3 regions of the Mesorhizobium cantuariense genome follow, and region 3 is predicted to be linked to each of the others. Evidence: predicted binding sites of a transcription regulator. Region 3 holds the regulator's gene; each other region holds the start of a gene.
What was found. Region 3 encodes LexA, which represses DNA repair genes until DNA is damaged. Its sites were predicted from a motif close to TGTTCNNNNTGTGTTCNG; they were not measured.
Positions count from the first base shown of each region.

Region 1 (7,362 bases), 110 kb from region 3:
CCTGGCGCGCCGAACCTCAACAAGCTGACGGCACAAGACATTGTAACAATGGAGAAAACCATGTTCGATCACATCTCGATCGGCGTCCGCGACACCGCCGCATCCAAGCGCTTCTATGATGCCGCACTGAAGCCGCTCGGCTACAGCTGTCTGAGCCAGTCACCGGGCTCGCTTGGTTATGGCGCTCAAGGCGTCGCGCTGTGGGTCAATGAAGCGGTGCGGCCTGTGCCATCAGATGAAAAGTCCGGCCTGCATTTCTGCTTCGCCGCACCGACGCGGGCCAGCGTCGACGCCTTCCATGCCGGCGCTCTGCGCCAAGGCGGCAGTGACAATGGCGCGCCGGGTCTGCGCGCCGACTATGGCGATAGCTATTATGCCGCCTTTGTCGTCGATCCCGACGGTTATCGCATCGAGGCCTATTGCGGCGCTGCCGGCTAAACCAGTTTCGCTGTCCCGCCAGTTCCCACCGAACGGGCTTTGCTCTACCAATATCCTGGTACGGGCACGGCCCGGCCGGAGTGGTCAGAGATGCCGAGTTTCGACAGCCTGTTCAACGCCTTCGTCACCATTCTCGTGACCATCGATCCGCCTGGCCTGGCGCCACTGTTCCTCGCCGTGACACGCGGCATGAACCGCGAGGAGCGCCAGCAGGTTTCCGTCCGCGCCTCAATCATCGGCTTTCTCGTGATGGCGCTGTTTGCGGTGGCCGGCGCCTCGATCCTGTCGGTGTTCGGCATCACGCTGCCGGCTTTCCGCGTCGCTGGCGGCTTCCTGCTGTTCTTCATCGCCTTCGAAATGGTGTTCGAGCGCCGGCAGGACCGCAAGGAAAAGATCGGCGACGTCGCCATCACCAAGGACATGATCCACAACATCGCCGCTTTCCCGCTGGCGATCCCGCTGATCGCCGGCCCGGGCGCCATTTCGGCGACAGTGCTGCTCTCCGGCTCGTTCCAGGGCTTTGCCGCGCAGGCGGCACTGGTCGGCATCATCTTCGTCTGCCTCGCCATCACCTATCTGGTGTTCGTGCTGTCGGAACGCATCGACCGCATCCTTGGCCAGACCGGCCGCTCGATCCTGACCCGCCTGCTCGGCGTCATCCTGGCGGCACTGGCCGTGCAGTTCGTGGCGGATGGCATCAAAGCGCTAATGGCGGGCTGACCGATCGACACATCCGATCTAGTGCCGCAGCCGCAGCCGTGGCCGACCGTCATCAATACTGACGTCGCCGCCTTGCAAGGCGTACCAGTTGCCTCGCAAAGCCGGTGCCGCCGCTTCCGTCCAAGCTAGGTGGCCGTTTTCGCCGGTGACATAGCCTGCTCTCTCCAACAACGTCGCCAATCGGGGAACTGACGATTCAAAAACGGCCGGCAGTTCCACGCGCGCTCCTGTGTATCCGTCCGGCAACATCGAGCCGACTGCCTGTTTAAGTTGTTTTTCCGAGTCCCATTCGCCGCTATCGTTCAATACTTTTGCAAACCCGACCAAGAGATACATCGACTGCTCGACTACATCGAGATACGTACTCAAGACATAATCTAGGGACGGAAAAATACGTGACACTTCGTTGGCTGCCACGGCAGCTATGGAATCGACATCGTGTTGAAGTTGATAGTAAGGCCTCATGCTGCCGGGGGATGATCTCGAACTATGGTCCAATGTGCACCGGTCTGCTTGACGGGCTCGGCTATCTCAAGTGCCCAGAGGACGAAAGAAGCCCCCTCAAAGGCCGACGTGAAGTTGTGACAGAAGACACTTCCCTTTCGGCCGACCTCAGCCTTATCTATCTGTTTCCTATCAACAAATTTTCCTTCAGAAGTCAGCTGTATCGGTTCGTTCTGCGCGGCGATTCGCGCTATTTCAGCGACAAGTAGGCCATAGAGTGACGCCTTGGGCGAAGCTGCTATGGACATCGGCCCGACCCTCACTCAAGCAGCAGTGTCGATCACTTCAAAATCATGGGTAATCGTGGCGGTCTTGGCCAACATCGCGGATGCCGAGCAATATTTCTCGATCGAAAGGTCGATGGCGCGTTTGACCTTGTCGCTGGACAGCGCCCTGCCCTTGACGATGAAATGCATGTGGATGCGTGTAAAGACCCTGGGCTCGGTTTCGGCCCGGTCGGAGTCGAGTTCGACGACGCAGTCCTCGATCGCCTCGCGGCCCTTTTCGAGGATATGCACGACATCATAGGCCGAACAGCCGCCGGTGCCGATCAGCACCAGCTCCATCGGGCTTGGGCCCGGCGTCTTGCCTTCCGGTCCGTGCGCTGTTCCGAGCACGACCTTGTGGCCGCTGCCGGATTCGCCGACGAAGGTGCGCTCCTCAACCCATTTTACGCGTGCTTTCACCTGATATTTCCTTCCTTTGGGTCATCCGCCTCAGGGATCAGATAGGATCACGGGCCGGCTCGCGCGACGCCAAAGACGACGTCGTGCATGACCCTGCCCGGCAGCAGCGTGAAGGTGCCGGCGCCGACCAGCGCGAAAACATAGAGCGCAATCATCACCTTGCTGTGCCTGGCGACGCGATGATTGTGGGCGTGCCACACCGCCAGCGGCACGGTGACCAGCACCAGGATCGACAGGAGATGGATCGGACTGAAAGGGCCGACGAGGCGGATCTGATGAATCCAGAAACTCGAGATTGCGATGACCAGCATCAGCGCGGCCCAGACATAACCCGCGATGCGATGACGCGGCGTTCCCTTCGGCAGTGCCAACTGTGTGGCCCCTATCGCCAGTGCGGCGAAGGCCGCAAAGGCATGCCAGGGTATAGGAGCGGGTGCGGCAAGCAGCGGTCCCAGCGACATTGCCCCCTCTCCGGTGGTTGCCCCTCTTTACGATCGACTGTTCTCAGAACGGGATTTCATCGTCCAGTTCGCGCGACGAACCGCCGCCACCGCCGCTCTTGGCACCGCCGCCACCGCCACCGCGATTGAAGCCTTCGCTCGGGCTGGACTGGCCGAAATCGGAACCACGGCTGCTGCCACCACCGGCATAGCCGCCGACCTGGCCGCCTTCGCCCTGTCCGCGCGCGTCGAGCATCTGCAGCTCGCCACGGAATTTCTGCAGCACGACTTCCGTCGTGTACTTGTCGGCACCGGTCTGGTCCTGCCATTTGCGCGTCTGCAGCTGGCCCTCGACATAGACCTTCATGCCCTTCTTCAGATACTGCTCGGCCACCTTGGCGATGCCCTCATTGAAGATGACGACGTTGTGCCACTCGGTTTTTTCCTTGCGCTCGCCGGAATTCTTGTCGCGCCAGCTTTCCGACGTCGCAATGCGGATGTTGACGACCGGCTCGCCCGAGTTCAGGCGACGGATTTCAGGGTCCGCACCGAGGTTGCCGACCAGAATGACCTTGTTGACGCTACCCGCCATGATATTTCTCCGCGCTCATCTGAAACAAATTTTTGTCGCAGCACCTTACAGGCTGCAGGCGTCAGCCGCCTGCCATGGCTGCCTTTACCCACAAGGTTTTTTGTTCCCTTTTCGTTCTTATCTGCATCACCGCTTATTGTCAAGGAATGGCAGCAATGCCGGAGGCCCACATATGGGTTTGAAAAGAACGCTTGCCAAATCAATAAGTGCATACTTATGCTTTGGTCATGATCGAAGCAGAGATTTTCCGGGCCCTGGCCGACCCGACGCGCCGCGCCGTCTTTGAACGGCTCGCCGCCGGCGAGATGAGTGTATCGGAATTGCGCACCGGCATGACGGTGTCGCAGCCGGCGGTGTCGCAGCATCTGGCGGTGCTGCGCGGCGCCGGCCTGGTGGTCGAGCGGCGTGCGGGCCGCAACGCCTTTTACCGCGCCGACCCGCAAGGGCTTGCCCCTTTGCTTTCCTGGATCGAACGCTACCGGACCTTCTGGCCGGAACGCATCGAAAGGCTGAAAGCGGTTTTGAAGGACATGGATCAATGACCCACGAGAGCCAAAGCAACTCCACAGATGCGGATGCGCTTGAGTTCGAGTACGACCTTGCCGAGCCGCCGGAAAAGGTGTGGCGGACCCTGACCGTGCCGGAATTGCTCGCCGCCTGGATGATGCCGAACGACATCAGCCCCGAGATCGGCAACCGTTTTGCCTTCGCCGGACCGAATGCGCCGATCGAATGCGAAATCCTCGACGCCGAGCCCGAACGGCTGTTGCGCTATTCCTGGCGGGAGCGCTTGCAGCCAGGCGATGCGGCGCGGCAGGATCCGCTCGACAGCCCATTGGACAGCATTGTCACCTTCACACTCGCCCGCACGGTTTCCGGCGGCACGCATCTGCGCATCGTCCATGACGGCTTCGCCCGGATGACAGTGCCCGCGGTTGCCATGGCCGGTGCCAGCTGCCGGCTTTCGCTCGACGCAACCGCTTCCCGCAAGCCAATCGCCGCAAACACGCCTCGCCTCTTGCTGCTTGCAGCCTGAGCGACATACACAGCAACGGAGACATACAATGAGCGGCCTTGCCAGTCTGGTGCCGATGGTGATCGAGCAATCGAGCCGCGGCGAACGTGCCTTCGACATCTTCTCACGGCTGCTGCGCGAGCGCATCGTCTTCATCAACGGCGAGATCAACGACGACATCTCGGCGCTGGTCTGCGCGCAGTTGCTGTCGCTGGAATCGGACAATCCCGACAAGGAGATCTCGCTCTACATCAACTCGCCGGGCGGCGTGGTGACCAGCGGTTTCGCCATCTACGACACGATGCAATATATCAGCTGCCCGGTGTCGACCGTGTGCATGGGCTTTGCCGCCTCGATGGGCTCGTTCCTGCTGATGGCAGGCACACCGGGACGTCGGATCTCGCTGCCGAACGCCACCATCCTGCTGCACCAACCGCTGGGCGGGTTCCAGGGCCAGGCCTCCGACATCCAGCGCCATGCCGAGCGCATCGGCCGGACGAAACGGCACATGGCTGAGCTCTACGCGCAGCATTGCGGCCGTACCTATGAAGAGGTCGAGCGCACGCTGGATCGCGATCACTTCATGACGGCCCGAGAGGCCCAGGCCTGGGGCATCGTCGACCACGTTTTCGACACGCGCAAAAAGGCGGCGTAAAGACAGGGGCCTATCCGGCTCCTGCCGGTTGCCGAAGATTTGACGATGCTGGTCTGGTCCCGTCGCCGGCACGTCACTATAGTCCTGAGATGACCGACACTCATCCGCCCAGACCATTGCACCGCATCATCGCCGTTGTGGTGCTCGCTTTTGCCGGCCTCGTGAGCGGAGCGGCTTTTGCCGAGGACAGTTCGCCGGCGCAGAAAGGCACCCTGCCCGGCGTGACCGGCGACTATCGCATCGCCAAGCCGGCTCCCAAGCCCGAACCCGATGACGCGTTTCCCAGCAACGGCAACGGTCAGTTCAAGATCGGCGATACGGACGTCAGGATTTCCGGCAGCATCACCGTCGATGTCGGCGCCGGCTCAATCGGTCTGCCGCGCCACTGATAGTGCGTATGTGCCGGCGTGCTGCGCCTATCGCCAACAAGACAATCCGCACATAAAAATGGCCCCGCCGTGCTTTGCGCGAACGGACGGGGCCTTTTTGGATCTCAAATCCAATTTTACCGGGAGTGTACTGCCGGCGTTTGATTTCGGATGCACCGCGGCATTCAGCCGACGATCCGACTAGCAGTCTCTAATTTTTACGGGATATGGCAGGTCACGGTTTGTCGGGTGGCGCAAACGCTAAACCCTGGCACTTATGCCTGCCGCGGCTCCAGTGACAACTGGAACCCTAGGGGACGATCCGGTGGCGTCATAGCTCCGCTCCTCTGTCCGTTGCGATTGTTGTCAATTCGAAGCACAAATCGCGAATGCCTGCGGCGTCTCGCAGGCCGCCTCTGCGCGGCGAGACCATCGAAAGACGGCCGGCTTCGTTGACTGCTGGAGACTGCGCCCCTGAGTCCGTGGCGTCAACCATCAATAGCCGGTTACCGAAAAATGTGATCGCTGGGAGGTTACGTGCAAGTCAGTTTTTGCACAGCTTTGTCAGGAGCGTGTTCGGCCTTTGTTCTTTCCGCTTGCCCGTTCACGCGAAAGACGCTTAAACGCTTTTGTCGGGAATTGTGGCGTCTCTCGACGTGGCGGCAAAACTACCTACATAGGGGATGGCCGGGAAAACCCGCCATTCCAGGAAATTCCAGATTCTGAGGCGGCGACCGGCGATGGCCGACCATAAATATCTTTCCATTCGCGGGGCGCGCGAACACAATCTGAAGAATGTCGATCTCGACCTGCCGCGTGACAGCCTGATTGTCATGACCGGCCTGTCGGGTTCCGGCAAATCGTCGCTCGCCTTCGACACCATCTACGCCGAAGGCCAGCGCCGCTATGTCGAAAGCCTGTCGGCCTATGCCCGGCAATTCCTCGAAATGATGCAGAAGCCTGATGTCGACCAGATCGACGGCCTGTCGCCTGCCATCTCGATCGAGCAGAAGACGACCTCGAAGAACCCGCGTTCGACCGTCGGCACCGTCACCGAAATCTACGACTACATGCGGCTTCTGTTCGCGCGCGTCGGCATCCCCTATTCGCCGGCCACCGGCCTGCCGATCGAGAGCCAGACGGTTTCGCAGATGGTCGACCGCGTGCTGGCAGTCGAGGAAGGCACGCGCCTGTTCATCCTGGCGCCGATGGTGCGCGGCCGCAAAGGCGAGTACCGCAAGGAACTGCTGGAACTGCAGAAGAAGGGCTTTCAGCGCGTCAAGGTCGACGGCGTCTTCTATGAGATCGCCGACGTGCCGGCGCTCGACAAGAAGTACAAGCATGACCTCGACGTCGTCGTCGACCGTATCGTCGTGCGCGGCGATCTGGCAACGCGGCTTGCCGACTCCATCGAAACCGCGCTGAAGCTGGCCGAAGGGCTGGCGGTCGCCGAATTCGCCGACAAGCCGCTCGATTCCAGCCAGACCGGCGAGGATTCGGTCAACAAGTCGAAGAACGAGACGCATGAGCGCATCCTGTTCTCGGAAAAATTTGCTTGCCCGGTCTCCGGCTTCACCATTCCGGAAATCGAACCGCGGCTGTTCTCGTTCAACAACCCGTTCGGTGCCTGCCCGACCTGTGACGGGCTCGGCAGCCAGCGCGCCATCGACGGCAATCTGATCGTGCCCGACGAAAACATCTCGCTGCGCGACGGCGCCGTCAGCCCGTGGGCCAAGTCGACCTCGCCCTATTACGCGCAGACGCTGGAAGCGCTGGGCAAAGCCTTTGGCTTCAAGCTCGGCGACAAGTTCAAGGATCTGACCGAAGAGGCAAAGGAAGCCATCCTGCGCGGCACCGGCGAGCGCGAGATCACCTTCCAGTACGATGACGGCCTACGCTCCTACAAGACGACGAAAACCTTCGAAGGCGTCATCCCCAATCTCG
Region 1 is NZ_JBHRVD010000001.1:3,418,023-3,425,384, forward strand. Features, by position in the region: gene ACFOJ9_RS16505 (hypothetical protein) at 1-28, shown strand, start outside; gene ACFOJ9_RS16510 (VOC family protein) at 61-438, shown strand; gene ACFOJ9_RS16515 (MarC family protein) at 529-1,158, shown strand; gene ACFOJ9_RS16520 (hypothetical protein) at 1,177-1,575, opposite strand; gene ACFOJ9_RS16525 (OsmC family protein) at 1,926-2,348, opposite strand; gene ACFOJ9_RS16530 (DUF2306 domain-containing protein) at 2,396-2,809, opposite strand; gene ACFOJ9_RS16535 (single-stranded DNA-binding protein) at 2,853-3,380, opposite strand; gene ACFOJ9_RS16540 (ArsR/SmtB family transcription factor) at 3,608-3,922, shown strand; gene ACFOJ9_RS16545 (SRPBCC family protein) at 3,919-4,416, shown strand; gene ACFOJ9_RS16550 (ATP-dependent Clp protease proteolytic subunit) at 4,445-5,050, shown strand; gene ACFOJ9_RS16555 (hypothetical protein) at 5,140-5,439, shown strand; gene uvrA (excinuclease ABC subunit UvrA) at 6,159-7,362, shown strand, end outside.
Region 1: a site for LexA is predicted at 3,482-3,499, ahead of ACFOJ9_RS16535 (single-stranded DNA-binding protein). Genes of this name have one in related genera too.

Region 2 (7,362 bases), 2.8 Mb from region 3:
GAACAACCGCATCGCGTTCTGGAACATTTCCATGTTGCGGCGCGTCTGCTCCTCCAGCGCCTTGATCGGCGTGGTGATCTTCATCATGTCGAGCGGCGACTTGCCGAGCGCGCCCTTCATCTGCTCGCGAAAACGTTCCTGCTCCTTGGAGAAGGCGAGCATCGACTGTTCGAGGAAGCTCGGCACGATCATCTGCATCTGGTCGCCGTAATAGGCGATCAGCTGGCGCAGGAACGGGATCGGCAGCATGTTCTGCCCATCCTTGTTCTCCAGTTCGAAGATGATCTGGGTCAGCACCGGATGCGTGATGTCGTCACCGGTCTTGGCGTCCTGGACGGTGAATTCCTCGCCCTTCTTGACCATCTCGGCGAGGTCCTCGAGCGTCACATAGGTGCTGGTGCCGGTGTTGTAGAGGCGGCGATTGGCGTATTTCTTGATGATGATCGGATCGTCTTTAACGGCCATCTACATCCTCCCGGGGACACCGGCGCGCCTCTGAGTAAGCCGCCGATAACGATTGTGCCTTTTTTGAGGATATGCGCAAAAGCCGCACAATTCCAAGCAGTTTGTGCAGTGCGGGATCACTAAATGCTGCATAGCAGGCAAAATATGCTGCGCAGCAATGGACGAACGGCCGCCACGGCAAGGCGCGACCTGCTTGCCGCGCATGGGCGCCATGCCCATTTCCGGTTTGACTTGGGGTTGGGAAAGGGCAAGAAAAGTCCTCAACGACAGAACAACACCCTTGAAGTCTGGAGAAGAAAATGTCCGCTTCCATCGTCATTGCCAGTGCGGCGCGCACGCCGGTCGGCTCCTTCAACGGCGCCTTCGCCGCCACCCCGGCACATGAGCTCGGTGCCATCGTCATCAGGGAATTGCTGTTGCGCGCCGGTGTCGAACCAGGCGAGGTCGATGAGGTCATCCTTGGTCAGGTGCTGACCGCCGCCCAGGGTCAGAACCCGGCCCGCCAGGCATCGATCAATGCCGGCCTGCCCAAGGAAACCACCGCTTGGGGCCTCAATCAGGTTTGCGGCTCGGGCCTGCGCGCCATTGCGCTCGGCATGCAGCAGATCACCACCGGCGATGCCAAGGTGATCATCGCCGGCGGTCAGGAATCGATGTCGCTTTCGACGCATGCCCAGCACCTGCGCGCCGGCGTCAAGATGGGCGACTTCAAGCTGATCGACACCATGATCAAGGACGGACTGTGGGATGCCTTCAACGGTTATCACATGGGCAACACGGCCGAGAACGTCGCGCGTCAGTTCCAGATCACCCGCGACGACCAGGACCAGTTCGCGCTGGCCTCCCAGAACAAGGCCGAGGCCGCGCAGAAGGCCGGCAAGTTCAAGGACGAGATCGTCGCCGTCACCCTCAAGGGCAGGAAGGGCGACACCATCGTCGACCAGGACGAATACATCCGCCACGGCGCCACGCTCGACGCCATGACCAAGCTGAAGCCGGCTTTCGACAAGGATGGCACGGTGACCGCCGCCAACGCCTCCGGCATCAATGACGGCGCCGCCGGCGCGTTGCTGATGAGCGAAGCGGAAGCCGCAAGGCGCGGCATCACCCCGCTGGCGCGCATCGTCTCCTGGGCAACCGCCGGCGTCGATCCGCAGATCATGGGCACCGGACCTATTCCCGCCTCGCGCAAGGCATTGGAAAAGGCCGGCTGGTCGGTCGGCGATCTCGACCTGATCGAGGCCAACGAAGCCTTTGCAGCGCAAGCCTGCGCCGTCAACAAGGACATGGGCTGGGATCCTTCGATCGTCAACGTCAACGGCGGCGCCATCGCCATCGGCCATCCGATCGGCGCTTCGGGCGCCCGCGTCTTCAACACCCTGGTCTTCGAGATGCGTCGGCGCGGCGCCAAGAAGGGCCTCGCCACCCTATGCATCGGCGGCGGCATGGGCGTCGCCATGTGCGTGGAAGCGCTCTGAAGAGAAGTGAATAGCGAATAGGGAGTAGCGAATAGGGAAGAATGGCGTCAGCGCGACGGGACATCAAATCCCTGCTCGCTATTCGCTACTCCCTATTCGCTCCCCGACCAAAGGGAGGAACGCATGACCAAGGTAGCAATCGTCACAGGCGGATCGCGCGGCATCGGCGCGGCGATCTCGATCGCATTGAAGACCGTCGGCTATTCGGTCGCCGCAAACTATGCCGGCAATGACGCCGCGGCGGCGAAATTCAAGGCCGAGACCGGCATTCCGGTCTACAAATGGTCGGTCGCCGACTACGACGCCTGCGCCGCCGGCATCAAGCAGGTCGAGGCCGATCTCGGCCCCGTCTCGGTGCTGGTCAACAATGCCGGCATCACCCGCGACGCCATGTTCCACAAGATCACGCGCGAGCAGTGGAAAGAGGTCATCGACACCAACCTGTCCGGCGTCTTCAACATGACGCATCCGCTGTGGGGCGGCATGCGCGACCGCAAGTTCGGCCGCGTCATCACCATCTCCTCGATCAACGCCCAGAAAGGTCAAGCCGGCCAGGTCAACTATTCCGCCGCCAAGGCCGGCGATATCGGTTTCAGCAAAGCTCTCGCTCAAGAGGGGGCTCGCGCGGGCATCACCGTCAATGTCATCTGCCCCGGCTACATCGCCACCGAAATGGTCAAGGCGATCGACGAGAAGGTGCTCAACGACCGCATCATTCCACAGATCCCTGTAGGCCGCCTCGGCGAGCCCGAAGAAATTGCGCGCTGCGTCGTCTTCCTCGCGTCCGAAGATGCCGGCTTCATCACCGGCTCGACCATCACGGCCAATGGCGGCCAGTATTTCGCCTGAGGTCGCGGCGATATAAGCGGCAGATCGACGGGCCGGCACACCGGCCCGTTTCTCGTTGCCAGCCTGGTCCTTCGATGTGTCCTCGTCGGCTGCTGACCCAATCCGGCACGTAGAGGTTAACAGCCACCCGCTGCCCTGTGCGAAACCTGTTCCCAAGCCTGTGGATTCTCGGTGGATAAGTTGTTCACAACACAAGATGTTGGGGTGAACAAATCAAGAATATTCCGGCATCGCTGATTCGTCGCCGATTCGTTCTGGCTTTGAGCGGAACGTTAACGACGACAGCCGGAATCGCCTGCCAAACGGTTAATGCCGGTTAGGAAAGATAAACAATTTCATAAGCTTGGGCGAGGCACGCCAAGCCATTACGATCGTTTATCGGCAAAGGTTAACGGCAACGCTCGCCTAGCATGAAACGGGCCAGTTCAGCGATTCAGCATGTGGTGCGACTCCCGGTCGCAAAATCCACATGTAGCCGTGAACAAAAGCTGAATCTGGTCGAGTCACTGATTCGTCGCTGATTCGTTCCAGACTCGTTCCAACTGTCAATCCGCACACGATCTGGAGCTTGACACGCACGACTTCGACCTACAGGCGGAATATTCCGCTTTCGCTTCGCGCCCGAAATCCCTATGTGTCGCCTGTCATACGCGCCACTTGAGGCACGCTCCCGACAACCAGAGGCCAGAAAGCCTTATTTCCAGGTCCCAGAAGCCTTATTCTAGGTTAATGAACATCCAGCCCAAACACACCGAGCCGCTGATCCTGTCGGGCCGCGACGTGACCGCCGTGCTTGGGCCGACCAACACCGGCAAGACCCATCTCGCCATCGAGCGCATGGTGGCGCATGAGAGCGGCATCATCGGCCTGCCGCTCAGGCTGCTGGCGCGTGAGGTCTATGCCCGTGTCTGCGAAAAGGTCGGCGCCCACAAGGTCGCGCTGATCACCGGCGAGGAAAAGATTCAGCCGGCAGGCGCCAAATATTCGGTCTGCACCGTCGAGGCCATGCCGCGCGAGACCGACGCCGCCTTCGTCGCTATCGACGAGGTGCAGCTGGCCGGCGACCTCGAGCGCGGCCACATCTTCACCGACCGCATCCTGCATCTGCGCGGCCGTCAGGAAACGCTGCTGCTGGGTGCCGCCACCATGCACGGCATCCTGCAGCGTCTGCTGAGGGGTGTCTCGGTGGTGACGCGGCCGAGGCTGTCGCATCTTGCCTATGCCGGCTCCAAGAAGCTGACCCGCCTGCCACGGCGCACGGCGATCGTCGCCTTCTCGGCCGACGAGGTCTACGCCATCGCGGAACTCATCCGCCGCCAGCAGGGCGGCGCCGCCGTCGTGCTCGGCGCGCTCAGCCCGCGCACCCGCAACGCCCAGGTGGCGCTGTTCCAGTCGGGCGATGTCGACTATCTCATCGCCACCGACGCCATCGGCATGGGGCTCAACCTCGATCTCGATCACGTCGCCTTCGCCCAGAACCGCAAGTTCGACGGCTTCCAGTATCGCAACCTGACGGCGGCCGAGCTTGGCCAGATCGCCGGCCGCGCCGGCCGGCATCTGCGCGACGGTACCTTCGGCGTCACCGGCCAGGTCGACCCGCTGGACGAGGATCTGGTCAAGAAGATCGAAGGCCACGATTTCGACCCGGTGAAGGTGCTGCAGTGGCGCACCGCGCATTTCGACTTCGCCAGCCTCGATGCGCTGAAGCGCTCGATCGAAACCAACGCCCCGGTCGAGGGGCTGACGCGCGCGCTGCCTGCGGTCGACGCACAGGCGCTTGAGCATCTGTCGCGCGACGAGGACATCCGCGCGCTTGCCACCAACGCCAAACGCGTGGCACTGCTGTGGGAAGCCTGCGCGCTGCCCGACTACCGCAAGATCGCGCCGGCCCAGCACGCCGACCTCATTGCCTCGATCTACACGGACCTCGCACGCCACGGCCATGTCGACGAGAATTACATGGCCGAGCAGGTGCGTCGCGCCGACACCACAGAGGGCGATATCGACACGCTGTCGCATCGCATTGCCCAGATCCGCACCTGGACATTCGTGTCGAACCGGCCTGGCTGGCTGGCCGATCAGGCACACTGGCAGGAAAAGACGCGCGAAATCGAAGACAGATTGTCGGATGCGCTGCATGAGCGGTTGACGAAACGCTTCGTAGACCGCAGGACTTCCGTCCTCATGCGGCGCCTTAGAGAAAATACCATGCCTGAAGCCGAAATTAGTCCTACCGGAACCGTCCTTGTCGAAGGCCACCATGTCGGCGAGTTGCAAGGGTTCCGCTTCACCGCCGACCAGACCGCCGGTGGCGAAGACGCCAAGGCGGTGCGCACCGCTGCCCAGAAGGCGCTGGCCGCCGAATTCGAGGCACGCGCCGAACGCTTCGGCGCCTCGGCCAATGGCGACATCGCGCTCGGCTCGGATGGCACGCTGCGCTGGATCGGCGCGCCGATCGGCACGCTGGTCTCAGGTGAAGACGCGCTGAAGCCGCGCCTGGTGCTGCTGGCCGACGAACAACTGACCGGCCCGGCGCGCGACAAGGTCGCCGCGCGCGCCGAACGTTTCGTCAATTTCCAGATCGAATCGCTGCTGAAGTCGCTGGTCGACCTGAAGAATGCCGACCAGATTTCCGGCATCGGTCGTGGCATCGCTTTCCAGCTGGTCGAGAATTTCGGCCTCATCAACCGCCGCGACATCGCCGAGGAGATGAAGTCGCTCGACCAGGAAGGCCGCGCTGCCCTTCGCCGGCTTGGCGTGCGCTTCGGCGCCTACCATGTCTTCGTGCCGGCGCTGATCAAGCCGGCGCCTGCCGGGCTGGTGACGCTGCTGTGGGCGCTGAAGAATGACGGCAAGGATAAGCCAGGCTTTGGCGACGTGGTTCACGCGCTCGCATCCGGCCGCACCTCTGTGGTCATCGATCCGGCCTTCGACAAGACCTTCTACAAGCTCGCCGGCTACCGCAATCTCGGCCGCCGCGCCGTGCGCATCGACATTCTTGAGCGGCTGGCCGATCTGATCCGTCCGGCGACCAACTGGAAGCCCGGCCTCGGCCAACGTCCGGACGGCGCCTATGATGGCCAGTCCTTCATGGTGACGCCGCCGATGATGTCGATCCTTGGCGCCACCGCCGACGACATGGAAGAGATCCTCAAGGGTCTCGGCTACCGTGCCGAGCCGAAGCCGGCAGTCGAGGTCAAGGCGCGGCTCGAAGCACAGGACAATGCCGCCCGCGAAGCGGCGGCGGCCAAGCTGGCGGCGGAAGAGGCTGCAAAAGCCGAGCAGGCCAAAGCGGCGGAAGCCGCGGCAACCGATGCGGCCGCGGAGGCAGCGGTCGAAGGGTCGGAGCCGGCATCGGACTCAGTGGCCGTTTCGGAAACCGCGGCCGAAATTCCCGCCGAAAGCATCGCCGACGCTGCAGCAGAACCTGCTGCGGAAGAACAGACGAACGCTCCGGTCGAAACCGCGCAGGACGAAGCGCCGGTAGCCGAGATTGCGGCCGAGGCCGCCGAACCGGCGCCGGTTGAACCGCAGGCAGAGGCTGAAACTGCCGAGATTGAAGCCGCAGCGGCAGAAGCAAAAGAAGCCGAACCGGCCGAGCCGGTATCAGATGCCGAGCCCGCAACGGACATCACGCCGGACGAACCTGCAGCGGTGGCTGAAGCAGCCGTCGGCGAACCCGCTCCGGAAGCCGAAGCGCCAAAACCCATCCTGTTGTGGCGTCAGGGCCGATTCGAACAGCGCCCGCGCAACCGCGACGACAACCGCAGGAACAATCGCCCGCGCAACGGACAAGCGCGCGGCCGAAGCGATGCGCCTGCGGATGCCGCCGGCGCACCGGCCGCAGCCACGCCAGGTGAACGTCCGGCCCAGGAAGGCCGACGTGACGGTGCCGGCAAGCCGCGCTTCGACCGCTCGAAGTTCAAGCCCAAGCCGCAGGCCGAAGGCGAACAGCGGCGTGACGGCCGGCCGCAAGGCGAGCGTCCCGATCGCCGCGAAGGCCGGCCCGACTGGAAGGGCGGCAGGCCGGATGGCAAGGGAGGTCCGCAAGGCGGAAAGCCCGCTTTCCAGCCGAAGCCACGCGAGGAGCGCCCGGTGCGCTTCGATCCGGACTCGCCCTTTGCCAAGCTCGCCGCGTTGCGCGACCAACTGAAGAAGTAGACCCGGCTCGCTTCGATGGTCGTCGAAGGCCGCCAGCGTATCGACAAATGGCTGTTTTTCTCGCGCGCCGTGAAATCGCGTTCGCTGGCGGCGAAGCTGGTGGTCGCCGGTCGCGTGCGCATCAATCGCGACAAAGCAGCGCAGGCCTCCGATCAGGTCAAACCTGGCGACGTGTTGACCATCACGCTCGAGCGCCGCATCTTCGTCTGGAAGGTGCTCGGCGCCGGGGTGCGACGAGGTCCGGCCGAGGAGGCCCGCACGCTCTACGAGGATATGTCGCCACCGCCCACACCGAAGGGCCAAGCCCCTGCAGATGCAATTCCTGCGCTGCGCGAGGCCGGCAGCGGCCGCCCGACCAAGAAGGAACGTCGCCAGACCGACCGATTGCTCGGCGAAGATTGATGCCTGG
Region 2 is NZ_JBHRVD010000001.1:6,144,918-6,152,279, forward strand. Features, by position in the region: gene phaR (polyhydroxyalkanoate synthesis repressor PhaR) at 1-465, opposite strand, end outside; gene ACFOJ9_RS30035 (acetyl-CoA C-acetyltransferase) at 765-1,943, shown strand; gene phbB (acetoacetyl-CoA reductase) at 2,067-2,792, shown strand; gene ACFOJ9_RS30045 (helicase-related protein) at 3,522-6,953, shown strand; gene ACFOJ9_RS30050 (RNA-binding S4 domain-containing protein) at 6,969-7,355, shown strand.
Region 2: a site for LexA is predicted at 3,316-3,333, ahead of ACFOJ9_RS30045 (helicase-related protein). Genes of this name have one in related genera too.

Region 3 (7,362 bases):
TCGCGCATCGCCTCCAGCTCGGCCGGCGTGGCATAGCAATAATAGGCCTTGCCCATGCGCACGAGATCCTCGGCCACTTCGCGGTGGCGCGGCGCACGCTCGAACTGCGACACCGGCTCGCCGTCCCAGCTAAGGCCAAGCCAGGAAAGCCCCTCGAGGATGGCTGCGGTGGCAGCATCTGTCGAACGCTCCCTGTCGGTGTCCTCGATGCGCAGCAGCATCGTGCCGCCGGTATGCTTTGCATACAGCCAGTTGAACAGCGCCGTGCGCGCGCCGCCTATGTGCAGATAGCCGGTGGGCGAGGGGGCAAAACGGGTGACGACCTTGTCGGACATGGAACTCTCAAAAACCATCTGAAGCGGGGTGCGGTTGCGCGGACTTTCGCGCGCCCGGCGTTCATGTAGCATAGGGTGTCGAGGGCGCAAGGGGCAGACCCGATGGCTGAACGAGGCCGGGGTTCGGATCGGGGCGAGGACGCTGTCATTGGCGTCAGCGAGCGCTCCCTGTTTGCGACGCCGCTGCCGGCTTCATTGCTGCCGCCATCGCCCCTCGTGCCGGATTCGGGCAAGGCGCCGTTACACGCGGATGTCTCGGCCCCTGTTCCAGTTGCCGAAACCGGCAGGATCGCGCGCCTGCACCGGCAGATCGGCCTGGTATCGCTGCCTCGCCTGCGCCGCAGCGTGGCGGCGGCGGCGAGCCTGGAACTCGACCGCGGCGTGGCCTTCCTGCTGGTTCCTGTCTGCCTGGCGAGCGGAGCGATCGGCTATTTTTCGCTGACGGCAGAGCCCGACTTTGCGAAACCGGTCGCGTTCGTCGCCCTCGCGGCGCTCTGTGCGCTGGTCTCGCGTTCCTGGCCGAAAACCCATCTGTGCTTCATGGCCGCGCTTTTGTGCGCGCTCGGGCTGCTCGCCGCAAAGGTCGAGACGTGGCGCGCGGGCACGCAGATGCTGGGCTCGGAAATCTCGACGCAAGTCACCGGCCGCGTCGTCTCGCTCGACCGGATGGAGAGCGGTCGTATCCGGCTGACCATCGACGTGACGTCGACCGCTCGGCCGAAATTGCGCTATGCGCCGAAGCGGGTGCGGCTTTCGGCACGCAAGATCCCGGACGGCATGACCGCCGGCTCCCTCATCACCGGCTACGTCAAGCTGTTGCCGCCGACCGGGCCGGTGCGGCCGGACAGCTACGACTTCTCCTTCGACAGCTATTTCGCCGGCATCGGCGGCAGCGGGTTCTTTCTCGGCAATCCAAAACTTGCCGTCACCGATGACGACGACATGCCGCTGTCGGCCCACCTTTCCTCAAGGATAGAAAAAGCCCGTGAAGGCATTGCCGACCACATCAGGGGCAGCGTCGGCGGCGCCGAAGGCGAGATCGCCGCGGCGCTGATCGTCGGCGTGCGCGCCGGCATTCCCGATGAAATCAATGAAACGATGCGGCGTACCGGCATCTACCACATCATCTCCATTTCCGGACTGCACATGGCGCTGGTCGCCGGCACCATCATGGGGTTGCTGCGCGGTGCCTTCGCCTTGTTTCCGGACTTTTCCGCGCGTCGTCCGGTCAAGAAATATGCCGCCGCAGTGGCATTGTTCTCGATCGCCGCCTATCTCATCATCTCCGGCGTCGTCGTTGCCGCCGAGCGCAGCTTCATCATGCTGGCGGTGATGCTGATTGCCGTGCTGTTCGATCGGGCAGCACTCACCATGCGCAATCTGGCGATTTCGGCGATCGCCGTCATTATGGTGTCGCCGCACGAGGTGGTCGGCCCGAGTTTCCAGATGTCGTTCGCCGCGACCGCAGCACTTGTCGGTGCCTATGCCGGCTGGTCGGATCATCGCGCGGGGAAAACGAGACCGCCGCCGCCAAAGCGATCCTTGCCAAGTTTCCTGACACGAAAGTTCATGCTGGCGGCGGGCGGCCTTGCCGTGACCTCCATCATCGCCGGCAGCGCCACAGCGCTGTTTGCCATCTGGCATTTTCAGCGTGTGTCGCCGCTCAGCCTGTTCGCCAATCTGGCAGTCATGCCGATCGTGACAGTGGTCATGTTTCTAGGCGTTGCCAGCGCGCTGCTGATGCCGTTCGGATTGGACTGGCCAGCCCTCTACCTGATGGGCAAGGGCCTGACGGTGATGATCGCCATATCGGGTTGGATATCCGAGCGTTCGCCTGTCGATGGGGTTGGGCTGATTTCGCAGCAGTCTGTCCTGCTGGTGACCATTGCCCTGGTCATCGCGACGATGGCGACGACATGGCTGCGGCTCGCAGCCCTTCCCTTCGCGCTTGCCGGCCTGCTGACCGTCTCGGATACGCGCGCGCCGGATGTGCTGATCTCGGAGGACGCACGGCTGGTTGCGTTGCCGATTGGTGGCGGCGAACTCGCGGTCAGCCGGGCAAGGCCGAACGAATTCACCGTCGACAACTGGAAACGTGCGCTGACATCCGAAACCGTTGTCGTGCCGGAGGTGTTTGACAAGGGCGACGGACAATTCGAGATCGCGGATGCCACAGAACTGCCGCCGGGATCGCCGTTCTATTGCACTTCAGGCGTTTGTCTGGCCAAGCATCCGTCCGGTGCCATCATTGCTTATGTCGAAGACCGCAAGGACACTTGGAAAGCCTGCGGCTTCGCCGAGTTGATCGTTATCAATGACGCCACCGCCTATGACGCCTGTCACAACCCGCTGGTTCTCGTCATCACCAAGCGGCAACTGGCTCGCAAAGGCAGTGCGGCCGTCTTCTTCGATCGCCAATCGGCAACCACACCGGCGACGGCCAGCTTCGCGGTGGATAGGCCATATCGACCCTGGCACGCGCAGCGCAAATTCTCACGCGAGGCGAGGGGACTGCCGCCCTTCAAGAGGCCCGAGAAGCCAGTGGTCAGCCCGCAACTGCCTCAGTAGCGGCGGATCAGGCCGACGAGCTTGCCCTGCACCTTAACCCTGTCCGGTCCGAAAATACGCGTTTCATAGGCCGGGTTGGCGGCTTCAAGGGCAATCGAGGCACCCTTGCGGCGGAACCGCTTCAGCGTCGCTTCCTCTTCATCCACCAGCGCCACGATGATTTCGCCGGGGCTCGCCGTATCGGCGTTGCGGATGATGACGGTGTCGCCGTCGAAGATGCCGGCGTCGATCATCGAGTCGCCCTTGACCTCCAGGGCATAGTGCTCGCCGCCCATGATCATGTCCGGCGGCACCGAGATCGAATGTGTCTGATGCTGGATGGCATCGATCGGCACACCGGCGGCGATGCGGCCCATCACGGGGATCGACACGGCGGAGACCACGTCGTCGTCATTGCCGGCCGAAGGCATCCGCGAAGACGCCGGCTTGATCTGCCGGCCAAGGCCGCCTTGACCAAGACTGCCCTGGATGACGCTGGGAGAGAACTTTCTTGCCGCGTTGAGGCCGGGCGCAATCGAGTCCGGCAGCCGCAACACTTCCAGCGCGCGTGCCCGATTGGGCAGCCGGCGAATGAAGCCGCGTTCCTCCAGCGCCGTGATCAGCCGATGAATCCCGGATTTGGAGGCAAGGTCGAGCGCCTCCTTCATCTCGTCGAAGGATGGCGGAATGCCGCTTTCCTTCAGGCGTTCATGGATGAACATCAGCAGTTCGTGTTGCTTGCGCGTCAGCATAGCGGCCCCCAGGGTACCTGAAACCAGAATCAGAAAACAAACCCAGAACAAACACTATCTGTTCCAGTTGTGTTCTGCAACTGTTTAAAGTTTAATGAATTTATTAAGGGGGTCGAAATTATTCGGCGGTTGCCAGCGGGCCGCCATCACGATTGCGCGCCGCCATAATGCGCTTGCCGGCATTGAAATTATTATGGTTAATGGGCTGTGGCCCATCCTCGGCCCTAGGGTTGGCATCAGCCGCCGGTGGACCCGCGACCGGGGGCATTTTCAGCTTTCCGGGCGTTCGTTTACCGTGAACGAAACGAAGCCAAAATGCCAACCTTGGTTAGCTATTGCAGCCAGCGCGGCACCCGGCGGGGAACGCATTTGTGAGCTGGAAATTCGTCCCTCGGACATCCGACCAGGAGGTGAGGCCGGCGACAACGGATCGTCGAGACGGCTGCGTCAGGTAACGGCCTCCTTGACGGCGAAACGCTGATCCTGCCATGCACCCGTGCGCAGAATGTCTTCCAGCGCCTCAACCGCCAGCCACACATCCCTGTAGCCGACATAGAGCGGCGTAAAGCCGAAACGGATGGTCGACGGCGCGCGGAAGTCACCGATCACCCCGCGCTCGATCAGCGCCCGCATGATTTGATAGCCATGATCGTGAAGGAACGACACCTGGCTGCCGCGTTTGGTCGCGTCGCGAGTGCTTTCCAGCGTGAGACCATAGGCGCCGCACTTTGCTTCGACGAGTTGGATGAACAGTTCGGTCAGCGCGACGCTCTTTTTTCGCAAGGCCGCCATGTCGACGTCGTTCCAGATGGCAAGCGCACCTTTGAGCGCCCGCATCGACAGGACCGGCTGCGTGCCGCACAGAAAGCGGCGGATGCCGGTGCCGGCCACATACCCCCGTTCGAAGGCAAAGGGCCGCGCATGGCCCCACCAGCCGCTGAGTGGCTGGCTGATCTCGCCGTGGTGACGCTGCGCGGCATAGATGAAGGCAGGCGCACCCGGACCGCCGTTAAGATACTTGTAGGTGCAGCCGATGGCGAAATCGGCATCTGCTTGGTCGAGTTCGACCGGCAGAGCGCCGGCGGTGTGGCAGAGATCCCAGACGATCAGCGCTCCGGCCGCATGAGCCTTGCGCGTCAGCGCCGCCATGTCGCGCAGTTCACCCGATTTGTAGTTGACGTGGTTGACCAGCACCACCGCGACGCTTTCGTCGATCAGCTCTTCGATGGTTGGCGCGTCGACGCCCGCGAGGCGCAGCAGGACGCCGTCTCGGGTCGAGGCCACGCCTTCGGCGATGTACAGGTCAGTGGGAAAACTGTCACCCTCGGCGACGATGGCCAACCGGCCTGGCCGCATCTCCAGCGCAGCATGCAACACCTTGTAGATGTTGGTCGACGTCGTATCGCAGACGACGGTCTGGCCGGCCGCGGCTCCAATCAGGCGTCCGAGTTGATCGCCGAGTTCGATCGGCATCTCGAACCATCCGGCCGTATTCCAGGCCCGGATGAGATCCTGGGCCCATTCCTGGGTCGCCGCCTGCTGCAGCTCGCCGAAAACGGCATGCGACGCTGCCCCAAGTGAATTGCCGTCGAGATAGATCACCCCGTCCGGCAGAATGAAACGATCGCGCATGGCCCGCAGCGGATCCGTCGCATCCATCGCTTCGATTGCAGCGAGATCAGGAATTCCACTCATGGTCAGTCCTCGGTTGTTCGCGAAGGGTTTCCCGCCACAGCGCGTCCCTGTTTTCATTTGACGCTGTCAGAGCCGGGTGCGGACGGTCCACAGCTCCGGGAACAGCACGACCTCGAGCATCTTCTTCAGATACGAAGCACCCGACGTGCCGCCGGTGCCGCGTTTCAGGCCGATGATGCGCTCGACCGTGGTGACGTGGTTGAAGCGCCAGCGGCGGAAATAGTCCTCGAAGTCGACCAGCTTCTCAGCCAGTTCGTAGAACATCCAGTAGCGCTGCGGATCGCGGTAGATGGTCTGCCAGGCGACCAGGACCTCTTCATTCTCGGTTCGCGTCTCCCGCCAGTCCGTGCGCCTGGCATCGGCGCCGATGTCGAACCCATTGCGCGCCAAAAGCAGCAGTGCTTCGTCGTAGAGCGATGGCTCGGCCAGGATCGCCTCCAGCTTTCCGCTGAGCTCCGGCCGGTGCTTGTGCGGCCCAAGCATGGCCAGGTTGCGATTGCCGGCCATGAATTCGATGGCGCGATACTGCCAGGACTGGAACCCCGAGGATTGGCCGAGCGCGTCGCGGAACTCGGTGTATTCGCTGGGCGTCATCGTCCGCAGCACATCCCAGGCATTGTTCAGCTGCTCGAAGATGCGGGCGACGCGCGACAGCATCTTGAAGCTCGGCTCGAGACGGTCGGCGCGGATGGAGCGGATCGCGGCACCAATCTCGTGCAAAGCGAGCTTCATCCAGAGTTCGGAGGTCTGATGCTGGATGATGAACAACATCTCGTCATGCGCCGACGACAGCGGCGTCTGCGCCTCCAGCACTTTCTCCAGGTGCAGATAGTCGCTGTAGGACATGCGCTCGTTGAACGACATCTGTGCGCCTTCGGACGCCGGATCGTATGGTTCGCTCAATTGATTTTCTCCGTGCGCAGCCGGAAGCGCTGGATCTTGCCGGTCTGGGTCTTGGGCAAAGCAGCAATGAATTTCACCGATCGCGGGTATTTGTAAGGGGCGATCGTTGCCTTGACGTGGTCCTGCAGGCGCTTGGTGGTCAACGCGTCGGGCGCCACGCCCTGCATCAGCACGACATGCGCCTCGACGATCTGGCCGCGCTCGGCATCGTCCGCGCCGATCACCGCGCATTCGGCGACATCCGGATGCGACAGCAGTGCCGCCTCCACCTCGGGGCCGGCGATGTTGTAGCCGGCGCTGACGATCATGTCGTCGGAGCGAGCGGCGAAATGGAAGAAGCCGTCTTCGTCCTGCGTGAAGGTGTCGCCGGTGAGGTTCCAGCCGTCGCGAACGTAGTCCTTCTGCCTGTCATCGGCCATGTAGCGGCAGCCGGTCGGTCCGCGCACCGCCAGCCTGCCGGTCGCGCCGCGCGGCACTTCGCGCATCTCGTCATCGACAATGCGCGCCTCGTAGCCGCCCACCGGCTTGCCGGTCGACGCAGGCTTCATATCGCCAAAGCGGTTGGAGATGAAGATGTGCAGCATTTCGGTGGCGCCGATGCCGTCGAGGATCGGCTTGCCGGTCTTTTGCGTCCATTCTTCGAAAACCGGAGCGGGCAAGGTCTCGCCGGCCGAAACGGCGACGCGCAGCGATGACAGGTCCGCACCTTCATCCATGGCCTTCAGCATGGCGCGGTAGGCGGTCGGCGCGGTGAAGGAGATGGTTGCTTTGTAGGTCTCGATGATGTGGATCATGTTGGGCGGCGTCGCCTGTTCCAGCAGCGTCGCCGCCGCACCGAAGCGCAGCGGGAAGATGGCGAGCCCACCGAGGCCAAAGGTGAAGGCCAGCGGCGGCGAGCCGACGAAGATATCGTCCGGTGTCACCTGGAGGATTTCGCGGGCATACGCATCGGCGATGATCAGGAGGTCGCGGTGGAAATGCATCGTCGCCTTCGGCACGCCTGTCGTGCCCGAGGTGAAGCCGAGCAGGGCGACGTCGTCGCGGCCGGTGTTGACGGCGCTGAACGCCACCGGCTTGTCGAGCGCGACACGATCGAGTTCGGCATCATGGTTGGCCGTGCCGTCGAAGCC
Region 3 is NZ_JBHRVD010000001.1:3,306,992-3,314,353, reverse strand. Features, by position in the region: gene gltX (glutamate--tRNA ligase) at 1-335, opposite strand, end outside; gene ACFOJ9_RS15915 (ComEC/Rec2 family competence protein) at 438-2,903, shown strand; gene lexA (transcriptional repressor LexA) at 2,897-3,634, opposite strand; gene kynU (kynureninase) at 4,082-5,329, opposite strand; gene kynA (tryptophan 2,3-dioxygenase) at 5,396-6,232, opposite strand; gene ACFOJ9_RS15895 (AMP-binding protein) at 6,229-7,362, opposite strand, start outside.